3 regions of the Streptomyces sp. S063 genome follow, and region 2 is predicted to be linked to each of the others. Evidence: riboswitches for the same ligand, from Rfam matches in the RefSeq annotation. Region 2 holds a riboswitch; each other region holds the start of a gene.
The links. Region 2 has a riboswitch for cobalamin ahead of CCZ36_RS11520 (ABC transporter substrate-binding protein). Riboswitches for the same ligand answer to the same signal wherever they lie in the genome.

Region 1 (5,006 bases), 4.6 Mb from region 2:
CGGCGCGGCCGTGCTCCTGGCCCGGCCGGTCACCGGCGGACGCCTTCTCGACACACCGGACTCGTGGGCCCCGAGCGTCACCTCCCTCGTCGACGATCTCCAGCGCAACGCCGTGAACCAGGCGGTGGCCACGGGTCTCGGCGCCGCCCTCACGGCCCTCGTCGGCGGCGTACTCCTCACGGGCGCGGGCTGGGCGCTGCTGGTGCGCCCCGACCGGATGCCGACGCCGACCCCGACGGCCGTGCGGACGACGGCGGCGGGCGTGGCCTGTGCCGCACTGGCCGGCGTCCTGGTCGTGCCACCCGTGTTCGGCCCGTCCGCACCCCGCCAGTGCCTGGGCAGCAGCCGCCTGTGCGACCTGCGCTACGACGAGGCCGCCTACCTCACCTCGCACAACGCCATGTCCACCACCGCCGACCGGTTCATCGGCCCGCTCCAGGACCCCGACATCACCACGCAGCTCAACGCGGGGGTCCGGGCCCTCCAGCTCGACACGTACCGCTGGGAGAGCCCCGAGGACATCGCCGCACGGCTCGATTCCCCCGAGTTCACCTCCGAGCAGCGGCGGCTGATCACCGGCGCCATCGACAAGGCCAACCCACCGCGCGAGGGCCTGTGGCTCTGTCACGGCGTCTGCCGCGCCGGGGCCATCGAGCTGGTCCCGGCCCTGGAGGACATCCGCGACTGGCTGCGCGCCCACCCCACCGAGATCGTGACGCTCATCGTCCAGGACGACATCAGCCCCGAGGACACCGAGGAGGCGTTCCACGCGGCCGGCCTGGACGACCTCCTGCACACCCCCGACGCGGACCCGGACGCCCCGTGGCCCACCCTGGAGGAGATGATCGACAGCGGCCGCAGGCTGGTGGTGTTCGCCGAGAAGGCCGACGGCCCGGCCCCCTGGTACCGCAACTTCTACCGGTACGGCATGGAGACCCCGTTCGCCTTTCGGAGTCCCTCCGAGATGACCTGCGCACCCCACCGGGGCGGCACCGGGAAACAGCTCTTCCTGCTCAACCACTTCATCACGAACGCCGGCGGCAGCCGCCTGGACGCCGGTCGTGTCAACGCCCGCGAGTGGGTCCTGGAACGGGCCCGGGCCTGCGAGGCGGAGCGCGGCAGCCCGGTCACTTTCATCGCCGTCGACTACACCACGATCGGCGACGCGCTCGGAGCGGTGAACGAACTGAACTCCCGCCGCACACAAGACGACTGACGGAGCCGCTGCCGCGCCGGCGCCAGGCGCGGCCGCCGACACGGCCGAACCCGAAAACCCCCGGGAGGCGGGGGAGGGGAGCGTGAGAGGCTACGTACCCAGGGGCTCCTCACCGTGCGGACGGAGCCGGACGACTGCCGAGAGATCAGGATTTCCGTGCCCATGAATCCTCCGAGCGACCCGGCACCGCACGGTGCCCCCGCCGCCGTACCGTCCCCCGGCGACGGACCCCGACAGCGGGGCGAGGGCCGTCTGCTGGCCGTGAGCGACCTGCACGCGGCGGTGACCGACAACCGGCCGATCGTCGAGTCCCTCCATCCGACGTCCGCGGACGACTGGCTGATCGTCGCGGGCGACGTCGCGGAGCGGCCCGAGGAGATCCGGTGGGCGCTCGGGCTCCTCGCGGAACGCTTCGCCCAGGTCATCTGGACCCCCGGCAACCACGAGCTCTGGACCGTGGCCAAGGACCCGGTCCAGCTGCGCGGCCAGGCCCGCTACGACCACCTCGTCGCGCTGTGCCGGGAGCTCGGGGTGACGACTCCGGAGGACCCCTTCCCGCTCTGGCCGGGCCCCGACGGACCGGTGGCGATCGCGCCGCTCTTCCTCCTGTACGACTACACCTTCCGCGCCCCGGGAACGCACACGAAGGAGCAGTCGCTCGCCGTCGCGCACGAAAGCGGCATCGTCTGCAACGACGAGTACCTCCTGCACCCCGACCCCTACCCGACCCGGGAGGACTGGTGCCGCGCCCGCGTTGCCGAGACCGCCCGCCGGCTCGAGGAGCACGACCGGCGGATACCCCTCGTCCTCGCCGGGCACTGGCCGCTCGTCCGCGAACCCACGTCGGTGATGTGGTACCCGGAGTTCGCCCAGTGGTGCGGCACCGAACTGACCGCCGACTGGCACCGCCGCTTCAACGTCAGCGCCGTCGTCTACGGCCACCTCCACATCCCTCGTACGACCTGGTACGACGGGGTGCGCTTCGAGGAGGTCTCCATCGGCTACCCCCGGGAGTGGCGCAAGCGGGGGCACCCGCGCGGCCTGCTGCGGCAGATCCTCCCGTACGAGGGTGAGCCCGCCCCGCCGGAGGGGGCCGGGACCGGACCGTCCGCACAGCCGCGCACCACCGGAGGCGCATCGTGATCGAGCTGCTGCTGCCCGCCGACGTCTCCTCGGCGGCCACCCGCGCGGAGACCGTTCCGGACGGAACCCTCTTCCCGGAGGAGGAGGCGCTGATCGCCCGCAGCGTGCCCAAACGCAGGAACGATTTCGCGACGGCCCGCGCCTGCGCCCGGCGCGCCATGGCGGGATTCGGCCTGCCACCCGTGCCCGTACTGCACGGTCACCGGGGGAGGCCTCTGTGGCCCGAGGGAATTGTCGGCACCCTCACCCACTGCACCGGCTACCGGGCGGCCGCGCTGGCCCGTGCGACCGACGTCCTGTCGCTCGGCATCGACGCTGAGCCGCACGGCCCGCTTCCCCCCGGCGTGAGGGAGTTGGTGACCCTGCCCGCCGAACGCGAGCGGATCGGTCCGCCCGCGCCGGAGGGCACGGGCGAGATCCACTGGGACCGCATCCTGTTCAGCGCCAAGGAGAGCGTCTTCAAGACCTGGTATCCGGTCACCGGCGTGGAACTCGACTTCGTCGAGGCGGATCTGACTATCCATCGCACGGACACTCCGCAAGGCGGCGACGGGTCCCCGGGCCCGGTCGCCGCCGAGGGCACCTTCGCCGCCCGCCTGCTGCTCACCGACCCGGCCCTGCCGACGACGCTGCACGGGCGCTGGCGGATCGAGGACGACATCGTCGCCACGGCGGTGCTGGTCCGGCCCGACTGGCGGGAACGCGAAGGGATGTGACGGCCGGCCGGCCGAGTGAGGTCGGGCCGCGCCGGTCAGCCGGTCGGGGGAGCGGTGAGGGGGCGTCCGAGCGCCACGTTCCACCGGCCGGAGCGCCCGCTGAGTTCGGTCAGCGTCAGCGGCGCGACGTCCAGCCGCCAGAACGCCTCCGTCGGCAGCCGCAGCCCGTGGACGACCGCAGCCCGGACGACCGCGGCCTCGGCCACCGCCAGGAAGCTCGCGCCGGGTGCGTCCGGTCCGCCGAGGGAGTCCAGCCACACCCCGGTCCTCGTCACCAGGTCGCGCAGCGACTCGCCGCCGTGCGGAGCCGCTGACGGGTCGCCGAGCCAGGCGGCCACCCCGGCGGGTTCGGCGGCGGCCACCTCGTCGAGGCGGCGGCCGGCCCAGCCCGCCAGGTCCCAGCCGGCCAGGGCCGGTTCGGTGCGGGCCGCCAGGCCGAGGGCCCCGGCGGTTTCGCGGCACCGGCCGGAGGGGCCGCTGAGCGCGAGCCCGGCCACCGGCACCGCGCCGGCGGCGGCACGCGCACGTTCCCGGCCGGAACGGTCCAGAGGGGAGTCGCCGTCGAAACGGGCCTCCCGCAGCGCGGCGTTCATCGCCGGCGAGATCAATATCGCCCGTACTGTCATGTCCCTGCTCTCACATCCGCACCAGGGGCCCGCAGCCCTGTCACGCCAAGGAATCCGCCCGCCGTGACGCTGCACATTGGACCATGGCGGTGCTCGCGGACAGGCGGTATGGTCACGTCGACCATGACGAGGGTGGGATGGAAGTCCGGTGAGAATCCGGCACGGTCGCGCCACTGTGAACCCGCCTCCGGGCGGGGAAGTCAGACCCGCCACCTTCGTCCGAGGCACCACGACAGGGACGCGTGTTCCCACAGGAGGTTCTGCCATGGCTCAGTCCGCCGTTCCCGCGACGGGGCGTCCGGGATCACTCCGGTCTCGGCGAAGACCCTTGCCCCTTGGGCGGTCTTCTTCGGCATTCTCATGCTCGTCCTGCTGTACTTCGTCGGCGCCGAACAGGGCGCCACCGCACTCATCTCGGGCGAAGGCGTCCACGAGTGGGTTCACGACGGCCGCCATCTGCTCGGCTTCCCCTGCCACTGAGGCACCTGAGGAACAACGGCCCCGCCGGGGAATCGGCGGACGCGGCCGGCAGCGGCAAGCTAGAGAAATCAGGAAACCATCGTGAACTCCATATCTGTCAGAGCCCTGCTCGTGCGCGGCATGCTCGCGGGCCTGGTCGCGGGCGCGCTCGCGCTCGTCGTCGCCTACTTCCTCGGTGAGTCCCAGGTGGACGCGGCCATCGCCCTCGAAGAGGCCCACAGTCACGACCACGGCGGCGGCGAAGAGCTCGTCAGCCGCACCATGCAGGCCACCGGCGGGCTCGCCACCGGCGTCCTCGTCTTCGGCGTCGCGGCGGGCGGGATCGCCGCCCTCGTGTTCTGTTACGCCCTGGGCCGCATCGGCGACTTCGGCCCCCGGGCCACCGCGGCGCTGGTCGCGGGCGCCGCCCTGCTCACGGTCTACGTCGTACCGTTCCTCAAGTACCCGGCGAACCCGCCCGCCGTCGGCAACCCGGACACCATCGGCAAGCGCACCACCCTGTTCTTCCTGATGGTCGCCCTCAGTGTGCTGCTGGCCGTCGCCGCCGTCATCATCGGCAAGCGGCTCGCACCCCGCCTGGGCAACTGGAACGCGAGCATCGCGGCCGTCGCCGGATTCGTCGTGCTGATCGGTCTCGCCTACGCCTTCCTGCCCTCCTTCGACGAGGTGGGCAAGGGCTTCCCGGCGACCCTGCTGTGGGAGTTCCGGCTCTCGACGCTGGCGGTCCAGGCGACGCTGTGGAGCACCTTCGGCCTCGTCTTCGGCTATCTCACCGAACGGCTCCTGACGCCCGCCACGCGTGCGGCGGCGCCGCACACCGCGGGT
Region 2 (5,006 bases):
TCGTCCAGCAGCTCCGCCGTGAGGACCTCCTCCGGGGCGCCGGAGGCGACGACCCGGCCGTCCTTGAGGACGTAGAGGCGGTCGCAGTAGTAGGCGGCGAGGTTGAGGTCGTGCAGGGCGAGGAGGTTGGTGGTGCCCAGTTCGCGGACCAGGGAGAGGACCTCCAGCTGGTAGCGGATGTCCAGGTGGTTGGTCGGCTCGTCCAGGACGACGAGCGAGGGCTGCTGGACCAGGGCGCGGGCGACCAGGGCCCGCTGGCGTTCGCCGCCGGAGAGGGAGGCGAACGTACGGGGTTCGAGCGCGGCGATCCCGACCCGGTCGAGGGCCGCGGTGACGAGGGCGGTGTCGGCGGCGGTGTCGGCCTCCCAGAACCGCTTGTGCGGGGCGCGGCCCATCGCGACGACCTGGCCGACGGTGAGCTCGAATCCGGCGTGGCCGTCCTGCGGGACGGTGGCGATGCGCTGGGCGCGGGCCTTCACGGGGAGGGTGGCGAGGTCGTCGCCGTCGAGGAGGACGCGGCCGTGGGTGGGGCGCAGGGTGCCGTAGACGCAGCGCAGGAGGGTGGTCTTGCCGCTGCCGTTGGGGCCGACGAGGCCGACGGTCTCGCCGGCGGCGGCGGTGAGGTCGACGGCGTCGACGAGGTGGCGGCCCTCGCCGGTCCCGTACGAGAGGCCTTCGGTGCGCAGGGCGGTCATGGGCGGGCTCCCTCGGGCGTACGTACGGTCGTCGTGCGGGCGCTCCTCCCGGCGCGCCCGGTGCGGGTGCTCCCCCGGCCGCGGCGTACGCGCCTCATGCGGGTGCTCCTTCGGGCCTGCGCCGCAGCATCCAGAGGAAGAACGGGCCGCCGGTCAGCGCGGTGAGCACCCCGACCGGGATGTCCTGCGGGGCGGCGAGCGTCCGGGCGGCGAGGTCCGCGAGGACCAGGAACACCGCGCCGCCGAGCGCCACGACCGGGAGGAGCGCCCGGTGGGCGGCGCCGACCACCATCCGGGCCATGTGCGGGACCATCAGGCCGACGAAGCCGATGGCCCCGCTGTACGCGACGAGCACGCCGGTCATCAGGGAGGCGAGGACGAAGACGGCGGCCCGGAAGCGGGCGGTGTCGAGGCCGAGCACGGTCGCGCCCTCCTCCCCCACCAGGAGCAGGTCGAGCGGGCGGGCCAGGGTGAGGAGGACGGCCGTGCCCGCGACCAGGGTGATCGCGGGGAGAGCGAGCATGTCCCAGCGGGCGGCTCCGAGGCCGCCGAGGGTCCAGTAGAGGACTTCCTTGAGGTGGTCGGCGCGGGCGGAGGTGACCAGGATCAGGCTGGTCAGGGCGGAGAGGACGTAGGAGACGGCGACTCCGGCGAGGACGAGCCGGTTGGTGGTGAGGCCGCCCCCGCCGCGCGCCAGGGTGTAGACGAGCAGCAGGGAGAGCAGGGCGCCCGCGAAGGCGGCGGCGGGGATCGTGACGGTGGTGGCGAGGGACGCGCCGATGCCGAGGACGATGACCAGGACCGCTCCGGTGGAGGCTCCGGAGGAGACCCCGAGGAGGAACGGGTCGGCGAGCTGGTTGCGGACGAGGGCCTGGAGGACGGTGCCGATGACGGCGAGTCCGGCGCCGACGACGATGCCGAGCAGCACCCGGGGCAGCCGCACGTCCAGGACGATCGTGCGGAACGGGCTCGCCTCCGCCCGCCCGGTCAGGATGTCGAGCACCTGGCCGGGCGGGATGCGGACGGAGCCGAGGGCGAGGGCGGCGAGCACGGCGACGGCCAGGAGCGCGGCGAGGACGCCGAGCACCAGGACGTAACCGAGCGGCCGCCGCGGTGCGGAGGCGCGGCAGGTCACGGGGTGGTGGCCGCCTTGACCGCCTCCGGGTGGAGCTGGGCCGCGAGCTTGTCGACGGCGGCGGGGACGCGGACGCCGAGGACCGCGTCGGAGAGCGGCATGACGGCGAAGCGCTTGTTCTTGATGGCGGGGACGTCGGCGAGGGCCGGGTCGGTGAGGAGACGCTTCTTCTTCTGTTCGACGGTGGTGGCGCCGTAGTCGTAGATCACGATGACCTCGGGCTCGCGGTCGACGACGTTCTCCCAGGAGGCGTCGCCGAAGGGCTTGTCGAGGTCGGCGAAGACGTTGGTGCCGCCGGCCCGTTCGATCAGCTCGTTGCCGATGCCCTCGCCGCCCGCGGTGAAGGCGGTCTTGTCGCCGCTGTCGTAGACGAAGACGGAGAGCGGCTTCAGGCCGGCCAGCTTCTTGGCGGTGGCGGCGTTGTCGGCCTTGGCCCGCTTGATCCAGGCCTCGGCGCGCTCGCTGACGCCGAAGGTGCGGCCGACCTCGCGGATCTCCTCGTAGAGCGTGTCCATGGGCTGGTCGCCCTTGGTGCAGCTCTCGGTGTTGAGGCGGGTCTCGATGCCGGCCTTCTCGAACGCCTCGCGGCCGCGGCCGTCGCCCGCGGTGAAGGCGCTGGCGTAACCGCCGTAGACGAAGTCGGGGTTGGCGGCGAGGACCTGCTCGTAGGAGGGGTACTCCTTGGCGAGGACCGGGACGGAGGCGTAGTCCTTCGCGTACTTCGGCAGGACCTGGTCGTCGAGGTAGGCGGTGCCGACGAGGGACTTCCTCAGGCCCAGTTCCAGCATGATCTCGGTGACGTGCTGGTTCATGGTGACCACGCGGTTCGGCGGGGCCTTGTACGTCGTGGTGACACCGCAGTTCTCGACGGTGTACGGGAAGCCGCTCGCCGCCGACGCCTTGTCCCCGGTGGCGGTGTCGCCGTCCGAGGAGTCGGAGGAGGTGGAGCAGGCGGTGAGGGCGAGCGGGAGCAGCACGGCGGCGGCTATGAGCGCGGGGGTGCGCCGGGACATGGCGGGGCCTCTCCGGGGGATTTCCGCGTCCCCTGGTCGATGCGAAAGGCGGCGGGCCAGTTCCTGGCTTCCGGGCCGCCCTCCGGTACGGAGTCGGAGTCCGTACGGGAGGGGGCCCGGTCACAGTGGCGGGACCGTGCCGGATTCGCACCGGCTTCCTGGTTCCTGCCGCCTTGATGGGTTCGGGTGCAGTGTGCCAGACCCGTTCGGCGGCTCCGCGCGGTACCGGGGGGCTCAGTGCGGCTCAGAGCGGCTCAGTACGCGTCGACGACCTGCACGTCTTCCTCGGTGATCTCGCCGTCCACGATGCGGTACGAGCGGAACTGGAAGGGGCCCGAGCCGTCGGTGTCGGCGGTGGAGACCAGGACGTAGTGGGCCCCGGGCTCGTTGGCGTACGTGACGTCGGTGCGGGAGGGGTAGGCCTCGGTGGCCGTGTGCGAGTGGTAGACGATCACGGGTTCCTCGTCGCGGTCGTCCATCTCGCGGTAGAGCTTGAGGAGGTCGGCCGAGTCGAACTCGTAGAACGTGGGCGAGCGGGCGGCGTTGAGCATCGGGATGAAGCGCTCGGGGCGGTCCGTCCCGGCCGGGCCCGCGACCACTCCGCACGCCTCGTCGGGGTGGTCGGCGCGGGAGTGGGCGACGATCTGGTCGTAGAGCGTCTGGGTGATGGTCAGCATGGCGCCAGGATAAGCAGGCGGGCCCCCGCGTACCGGTGGGTGGTACGCGGGAGCCCGCATGGTGGACGCCGTCGGCCTTTGGGGAGGCCGGGCGGTCCGGGAGGAGGGTGGTCGTGGGGCCCGCCCTCGGGGTCGGTGAGGCTCCCGGGGACGGCCCCCGGGAGCCCTGCTCAGCGGGTCTCGGTCGTGGCCTTCTCCGGCTCCTTCGCGCGCGACGGGAGCACCCGGTAGGAGACGAAGAGGAGGAGCGCCCACAGCGGTGCGCAGTAGAGCGAGATCCGGGTGTCCTTGTCGATGGCCATCATCACGATGACCAGGCCGATGAAGCAGAGCGCGAACCAGCTGGCGAACGGGGCGCCCGGGGCCTTGAACGAGGACGGCGGCAGGAGTCCGGCGTCGGCCTTGCGGCGGTAGCGGATCTGGCTGGTCAGGATCATGATCCAGGCCCACATGCCGGAGATGGTCGCGAAGGAGACGACGTAGGTGAACGCCTCGCCCGGCCACTGGTAGTTGATCCACACGCCGACGAGCATCAGGGCGGCGGAGAACGTGGTGCCCACCAGCGGCAGGCCGTTCCTCGTCAGCCGGGTGAAGGCGCGCGGGCCCTGGCCGTTGAGGGCGAGGTCGCGGAGCATGCGGCCGGTGGAGTACATGCCGGAGTTGCAGGAGGAGAGCGCCGCGGTGAGGACGACGAAGTTGACGATGGCGGCGCCGATGCCGAACCCCATCTCCTCGAAGGCCTTCACGAACGGGGAGACGCCGGGCTTGAACGTGGACCACGGCACGACCGAGAGGATCATGATCAGCGCGCCGACGTAGAAGACGGCGATGCGCCACGGCACGGTGTTGATGGCCTTGGGCAACACGGTCCTGGGGTCCTTGGACTCCCCGGCGGTGACACCGACGAGTTCCACCGCGAGGAAGGCGAACATGACGATCTGGAGCGTCATGAGGGTGCCGGTGATGCCGTTGGGGAAGAATCCGCCGTCGTTCCAGAGGTTGGAGACGGTCGCGGTGTCGCCGGCGTCGGAGAAACCGATGGTGAGGACGCCCGCGCAGATCAGGATCATGCCGATGATGGCGGTGACCTTGACCATGGAGAACCAGAACTCCAGCTCACCGAAGAGCTTCACGGAGATCAGGTTGGCACCGTAGAGAATGACGGTGAACACCAGGGCGGACAGCCACTGCGGAATGTTCCACCAGTACGTCATATAGAGGGCGGCAGCGGTGACTTCGGTGATTCCGGTGACGACCCAGAACAGCCAGTACGTCCAGCCGGTGACGAATCCGGAGAACGGGCCGATGAATTCGCGGGCGTACTCCGAGAAGGAGCCCGAGACCGGGCGGTACATGAGCAGCTCGCCCAGGGCCCGCATGATGAAGAAGATGACCAGGCCCGCGATGGCGTAGGCCAGGATGAGACTGGGGCCGGCCCGGTCGATGGCCTTGCCCGCGCCGAGGAAGAGCCCGGTGCCGATGGCTC
Region 3 (5,006 bases), 1.2 Mb from region 2:
TCGAACGCGGCGCAGGTGGCGGCGATCTGCCGCAGTACGCCGTCGCTCAGCACGACCTGGGGCAGCAGGACGCGCGCGGCGGCGATCCGCTCGCGCAGTGCGCCCTCCTCCTCGGCCCAGCGCGCGGCGAACCCCTCGGGGTCGTCGTCGTACGCGAGCCGGCGCCGCACGACCTCGACCCGCTCGTCGGTGTCCCGGGACGCGGAGACCTCCACGGTCAGCCCGAACCGGTCCAGCAACTGCGGTCGCAGCTCGCCCTCTTCCGGGTTCATCGTCCCCACCAGCAGGAACCGCGCCGCATGCCGTACGGAGACGCCTTCGCGCTCGACGTACGAGGCGCCCATGGCGGCCGCGTCCAGCAGCAGGTCCACCAGGTGGTCGTGGAGGAGGTTGACCTCGTCGACGTACAGGATTCCGCGATGCGCGTCCGCCAGCAGCCCCGGTTCGAACGCCTTCACGCCCTCCGAGAGCGCCCGCTCGATGTCCAGCGCCCCCACCAGCCGGTCCTCGGACGCCCCGACGGGCAGCTCCACGGTCCGCGCGGCCCGCGCCGCCCCGGCCGCCTCCGCGTGCGGCCCGTCGGGACACGCCGGGTCCGGCGAGACCGGGTCACAGGAGAACCGGCACCCGGGCACCACGGAGACCTCGGGCATCAGCGCGGCGAGCGCCCGCACGGCGGTGGACTTGGCGGTCCCCTTCTCACCCCGCACGAGCACGCCGCCGACGGCCGGACTGACGGCGTTCAGCAACAGCCCGAGCCGCAGGTCGTCCTGTCCGACGATCGCGGTGAAGGGATACGGCGTACTCACAAGGCCTCCTGGTCGACATGCTGTTCAGCTTCTACGTGACCGGTCACATCAATCCCCTGGCCCCTTGACCCGGCAGACCCGGCGGACCCGGCGGAATCAAGCGCCTCGGGCGACGGAGGCGCGGGGTCCGGGACAGCGCCCCGGCTCGCCGAACCACCCGCACCCACGTCACCCGGCGCCGAAGGCGCCCCCGGCGGCACGAACGGCAACCGGGACGGCGCCCCACCCTCGATCAACCGCCACAACGCATCCGTGTCCGCATGCTCCTCCACCAGATCCCCCAGCCGATCCAGCTGCTCCTCCCGCAGCACCCCGAAACTCGTGTCCGGCGCGGGAACGAACCGCCGCCCGGCGGCCCGGGCCACCTCCACCAGGAACCGCCGCCGGAAGGCATCGCTCTCCAGCGACCCGTGCCAGTGCGTCCCCCACACCGCCCCCACCCGGCACCCGTCCAGGAACGGCTCCCCGCCCCGTACGTCGGCCACCCCGTGGTGGATCTCGTACCCCTCCACGGGCTGGCCCAGCGCCGAACCGACCGGCCGCGCCAGCGTCTTGTCCCGGTCGAAGCGAATCCGTACGGGGAGCACCCCCAGCCCGTCCACGACCCCCGCCCGCGACTCCACCTCGTCCTCGATGCGCTCCCCGAGCACCTGGAACCCGCCGCAGATGCCGAGCACCGGCCGGCCCTCCGCCGCCCGCCGCACCAACGCGTCCGCGAGCCCCCGCTCGCGCAGCCAGGCCAGCGCCTTCACCGTGCCGCGCGTCCCGGGCACGATCACCAGGTCCGCGTCGGCCAGCTCCTCCGCCCGGTCCACGAACCGCACGACGACGCCCGGTTCGGCGGCCAGCGCGTCCACGTCCGTGAAGTTGGACATCAACGGCACCGCGCAGACCGCGACCCGCAGCACGTCCTCGCCGTGGGGCGGCGCCACGACCGACTCCCGCACCGCACCCCGCAGGGAGACCCGCAGGCCGTCCTCCTCGTCGATGCCGAGCCCGTGGGCGTACGGCAGCACCCCGTACGTCCGCCGCCCGGTCAGGCCGTACAGCATGTCGAGCCCCGGCTCCAGCAGCGAGACGTCGCCCCGGAACTTGTTCACCAGGTAGCCCGCGACCAGTGACTGGTCCTTGGCGCTCAGCAGCGCCGTCGTCCCGAAGAACGAGGCGAAGACCCCGCCCCGGTCGATGTCCCCGACGACCAGCACGGGGAAGCGGGCGGCCCGGGCGATGCCCATGTTCACGATGTCGGTGCGCCGGAGGTTGATCTCGGCGGGGGAGCCCGCCCCCTCGCAGATCACCGCGTCGTACGTCGACCGCAGCTGCTCCAGGCAGTCCGTGACCGTCCCGAGCAGCGCCTCCTGACGGCCCCCGTGGTACCCGCGGGCGCTCATCTCGCCGACCGGCTTCCCCATCAGGACGACCTGGCTGGACCGGTCGCCGCCGGGCTTCAGCAGCACCGGGTTCATCAGGGCCGTCGGCTCCACCCGGGCGGCCTGCGCCTGCATCGCCTGGGCGCGTCCGATCTCCGCGCCCTCGCGGGTCACGAAGGAGTTGAGGGACATGTTCTGCGCCTTGAACGGCGCGACCTCCACGCCCCGGCGCACCAGCCAGCGGCAGATGCCCGCCGTGACGACGCTCTTGCCCGCGTCGGAGGTCGTTCCCGCGACCAGCAGTCCGCCGCCCCTCATGTCCGCCCCCGCTTCCGTCCTGTCGATGACCGTCCCGCGACCGACCGCCGCGCGACCAGGTGGCCCGCCGCCAGCCGGCCCGCCACACACACCCCCAGGGCCAGCGCACTCACGCGGCGCGACAGCCGCACCGCGCGCTCGATGTCCGCGCCCCGCACGTCCCGGCCGGCCGCCCCGTTCAGGACGGGCCGGTGCTCGACGCGCCCCGCGTACGCGAGCGTGCCGCCCAGCCGTACGCCGAGCGCCCCCGCGAACGCCGCCTCGACCGGCCCCGCGTTCGGGCTCGGGTGGCGGTGCGCGTCCGCCTTCCAGGCGCGTACGGCCTGAGCGGGCCGCCCGCCGCTCGCCACGGCCAGCGCGGCCGTCAGCCGGGCGCCCGGCCACCCCGCCACATCGTCCAGGCGCGCCGAGGCCCAGCCGTAACGGCGGTGGCGGGGAGACTTGTGGCCGACCATCGCGTCCAGCGTGTTCACCGCCCGGAAGCCGACGAGCCCCGGTATCCCGCCGATCGCCCCCCACACCAGCGCGCCGACGACGGCGTCCGAGGTGTTCTCGGCGACCGACTCGACGACCGCGCGGGCGATCCCCGGCCCGTCCAGGGAGTGCGGATCGCGCCCGCACAGGTGCGGCAGCCGCTCCCGGGCCGCCTCCAGGTCCCCGGCGACCAGCGCGCCCCCGATGGCGCGGGCCTCCCGGCCCAGCGACGTCACCCCGACCACGGACCAGGCGGTGGCGGCGGTCAGCGCGACGGCGAGCGCGGGGCGTCCCCGTACGGCGCGGGCGGTCAGCGCGGCGGCCCCCACGGCGCCTCCGGCGCACACCAGGGTGTGCAGCGCGCCCCGGCCACGGTCGTCACGCCACAGCAGGGACTCGACGCGCGCCGCGGCGCGGCCGAATCCGGCGACGGGGTGGCCCCGCCGCGGATCGCCGAACAGCGCGTCGGCGACCATCCCCGCCGTGGCGCCGTACGCGAAGATGCGATCGGCACGCACGGCTCAGCCTGTCGTGGGAAGAGGCGTTCCGGCACGGAGAGGCACAGGGAGGGGCACGAGAAGCGGCGCACTGCGGCCGGGCATGGCGTAGGTCCTCACTCAGGGTCCGCGCCCTGGTTCGACGTGACCGGCGACGAGAGTCTCCTGGCTCCCGGATCCGCAGTTCCCCCGGCCTTCCAGCCCGCGTACCGCGAGCCGTGACATCCGGTGTGGGGGAGTGCTCCCCGGTGACAGTGGCGGGACCGCGCCGGATTCGCACCGGCTTCCTCTGCTGTCGCCGTAAATGGCTCCGGCAGTCCACCACGCCCTGAGAACAGCCGTCAACTCGCTGTTGACCTGCGGGGCTCGACTGTGGGCGGACGCACATCGGGCCGGACACACGAGGGTGTGTCCGGCCCGGGGGAGTGCGGGGTACGGGGTCAGGCGACGATCAGATAGATCCCGTACGAGACCGCCGCCACGCAGAGCCCGAAGCAGGCGTACGCGCCGGCGCGCGCCAGGGCGACCGCTCCGCCGGAGGCGCTGCCTCCGGCCGTGGCGGACTGCTTGGAGAGGGCGACGATGCCCAGGGTGAAGAGGCCTACCAGCGCGACGGTGACCACGAGGCTGACACCGAAGACGGAGGCGAGAGCTGCCCAGTCGATTTTCATGCGGATCTGTCCTTACACCGTGGCCGGCGGCCGGGCCGGGTCGTCCGGCACCGGGGCCGGGATGGTGGTCGCGAGGTCGGAGGCCGGGGCCCCGACGGGCGGCGGCTGGACCGCGGCGATGGCCGTGGTGACGACGCCCTGGGGCTCGTCGCCGTCCGTGTCGTTGACGTTGTTGTGGTCCACGGGCTGGCGGCGCGAGGCCAGCCAGATCGCGAAGGAGCCGCCCACGAGCAGGATCGCGGTGACGGTGATGCCCCAGGGGCCCTGCTTGGTCAGGAATTCGGCGCCCGCGCCGACCAGACCCGCGGCCGGCAGAGTCAGACCCCAGGCGACGAACATCCGGGTGGCGGTGGACCAGCGGACCACGCCCCCCTTGCGGCCGAGGCCCGAGCCCATCACGGCGCCGGAGCAGGACTGCGTGGTGGAGAGCGAGAAGCCGAGGTGCGAGGAGGCCAGGATGACGGTCGCCGCGCTGGTCTGGGCGGCGAAGCCCTGCGGCGGCTGGAGGTCGGTCAGGCCCTTGCCCATGGTGCGGATGATGCGCCAGCCACCGAGGTAGGTGCCGAGCGCGATGGCGACACCGGCGGAGACGATGACCCACAGGGGCGGGTTGGAGCCGGGGGCCAGGACACCGCTGGTGACCAGGGCGAGGGTGATGATGCCCATCGTCTTCTGGGCGTCGTTGGTGCCGTGGGCGAGCGAGACGAGACCGGCGGAGGCGATCTGCCCGGCCCGGTAGCCCTTGGCGGTCGACTTCAGCTGGTTCGGGTCCGTGACGTTCCGGTTGATCCGGTACGTCAGCCGGGTGGCCAGCATCGCGGCGATACCGGCGACCAGCGGGGCGGCGATCGCGGGGAGCAGCACCTT

Region 1: it holds a riboswitch for cobalamin, as region 2 does, so the genes downstream of both, CCZ36_RS32320 (CbtB domain-containing protein) here and CCZ36_RS11520 (ABC transporter substrate-binding protein) in region 2, are expected to answer to the same signal.
Region 3: it holds a riboswitch for cobalamin, as region 2 does, so the genes downstream of both, CCZ36_RS06070 (cobalamin biosynthesis protein) here and CCZ36_RS11520 (ABC transporter substrate-binding protein) in region 2, are expected to answer to the same signal.

Annotation. Positions count from the first base shown of each region.
Region 1 covers NZ_CP021707.1:7,117,426-7,122,431, forward strand. The annotation lists gene CCZ36_RS32300 (hypothetical protein) at 1-1,216, shown strand, start outside; gene CCZ36_RS32305 (metallophosphoesterase family protein) at 1,379-2,359, shown strand; gene CCZ36_RS32310 (4'-phosphopantetheinyl transferase family protein) at 2,356-3,075, shown strand; gene CCZ36_RS32315 (histidine phosphatase family protein) at 3,111-3,701, opposite strand; adenosylcobalamin (AdoCbl) riboswitch at 3,827-3,921, shown strand; partial or broken gene CCZ36_RS32320 (CbtB domain-containing protein) at 3,967-4,181, shown strand; gene CCZ36_RS32325 (CbtA family protein) at 4,263-5,006, shown strand, end outside.
Region 2 covers NZ_CP021707.1:2,545,963-2,550,968, forward strand. The annotation lists gene CCZ36_RS11510 (ABC transporter ATP-binding protein) at 1-695, opposite strand, end outside; gene CCZ36_RS11515 (FecCD family ABC transporter permease) at 790-1,830, opposite strand; gene CCZ36_RS11520 (ABC transporter substrate-binding protein) at 1,827-2,843, opposite strand; cobalamin riboswitch at 2,896-3,048, opposite strand; gene CCZ36_RS11525 (Mov34/MPN/PAD-1 family protein) at 3,098-3,520, opposite strand; gene CCZ36_RS11530 (amino acid permease) at 3,691-5,006, opposite strand, start outside.
Region 3 covers NZ_CP021707.1:1,354,848-1,359,853, reverse strand. The annotation lists gene CCZ36_RS06080 (putative cobaltochelatase) at 1-809, opposite strand, end outside; gene CCZ36_RS06075 (cobyric acid synthase) at 806-2,497, opposite strand; gene CCZ36_RS06070 (cobalamin biosynthesis protein) at 2,494-3,489, opposite strand; cobalamin riboswitch at 3,627-3,758, opposite strand; gene CCZ36_RS06065 (hypothetical protein) at 3,909-4,139, opposite strand; gene CCZ36_RS06060 (inorganic phosphate transporter) at 4,152-5,006, opposite strand, start outside.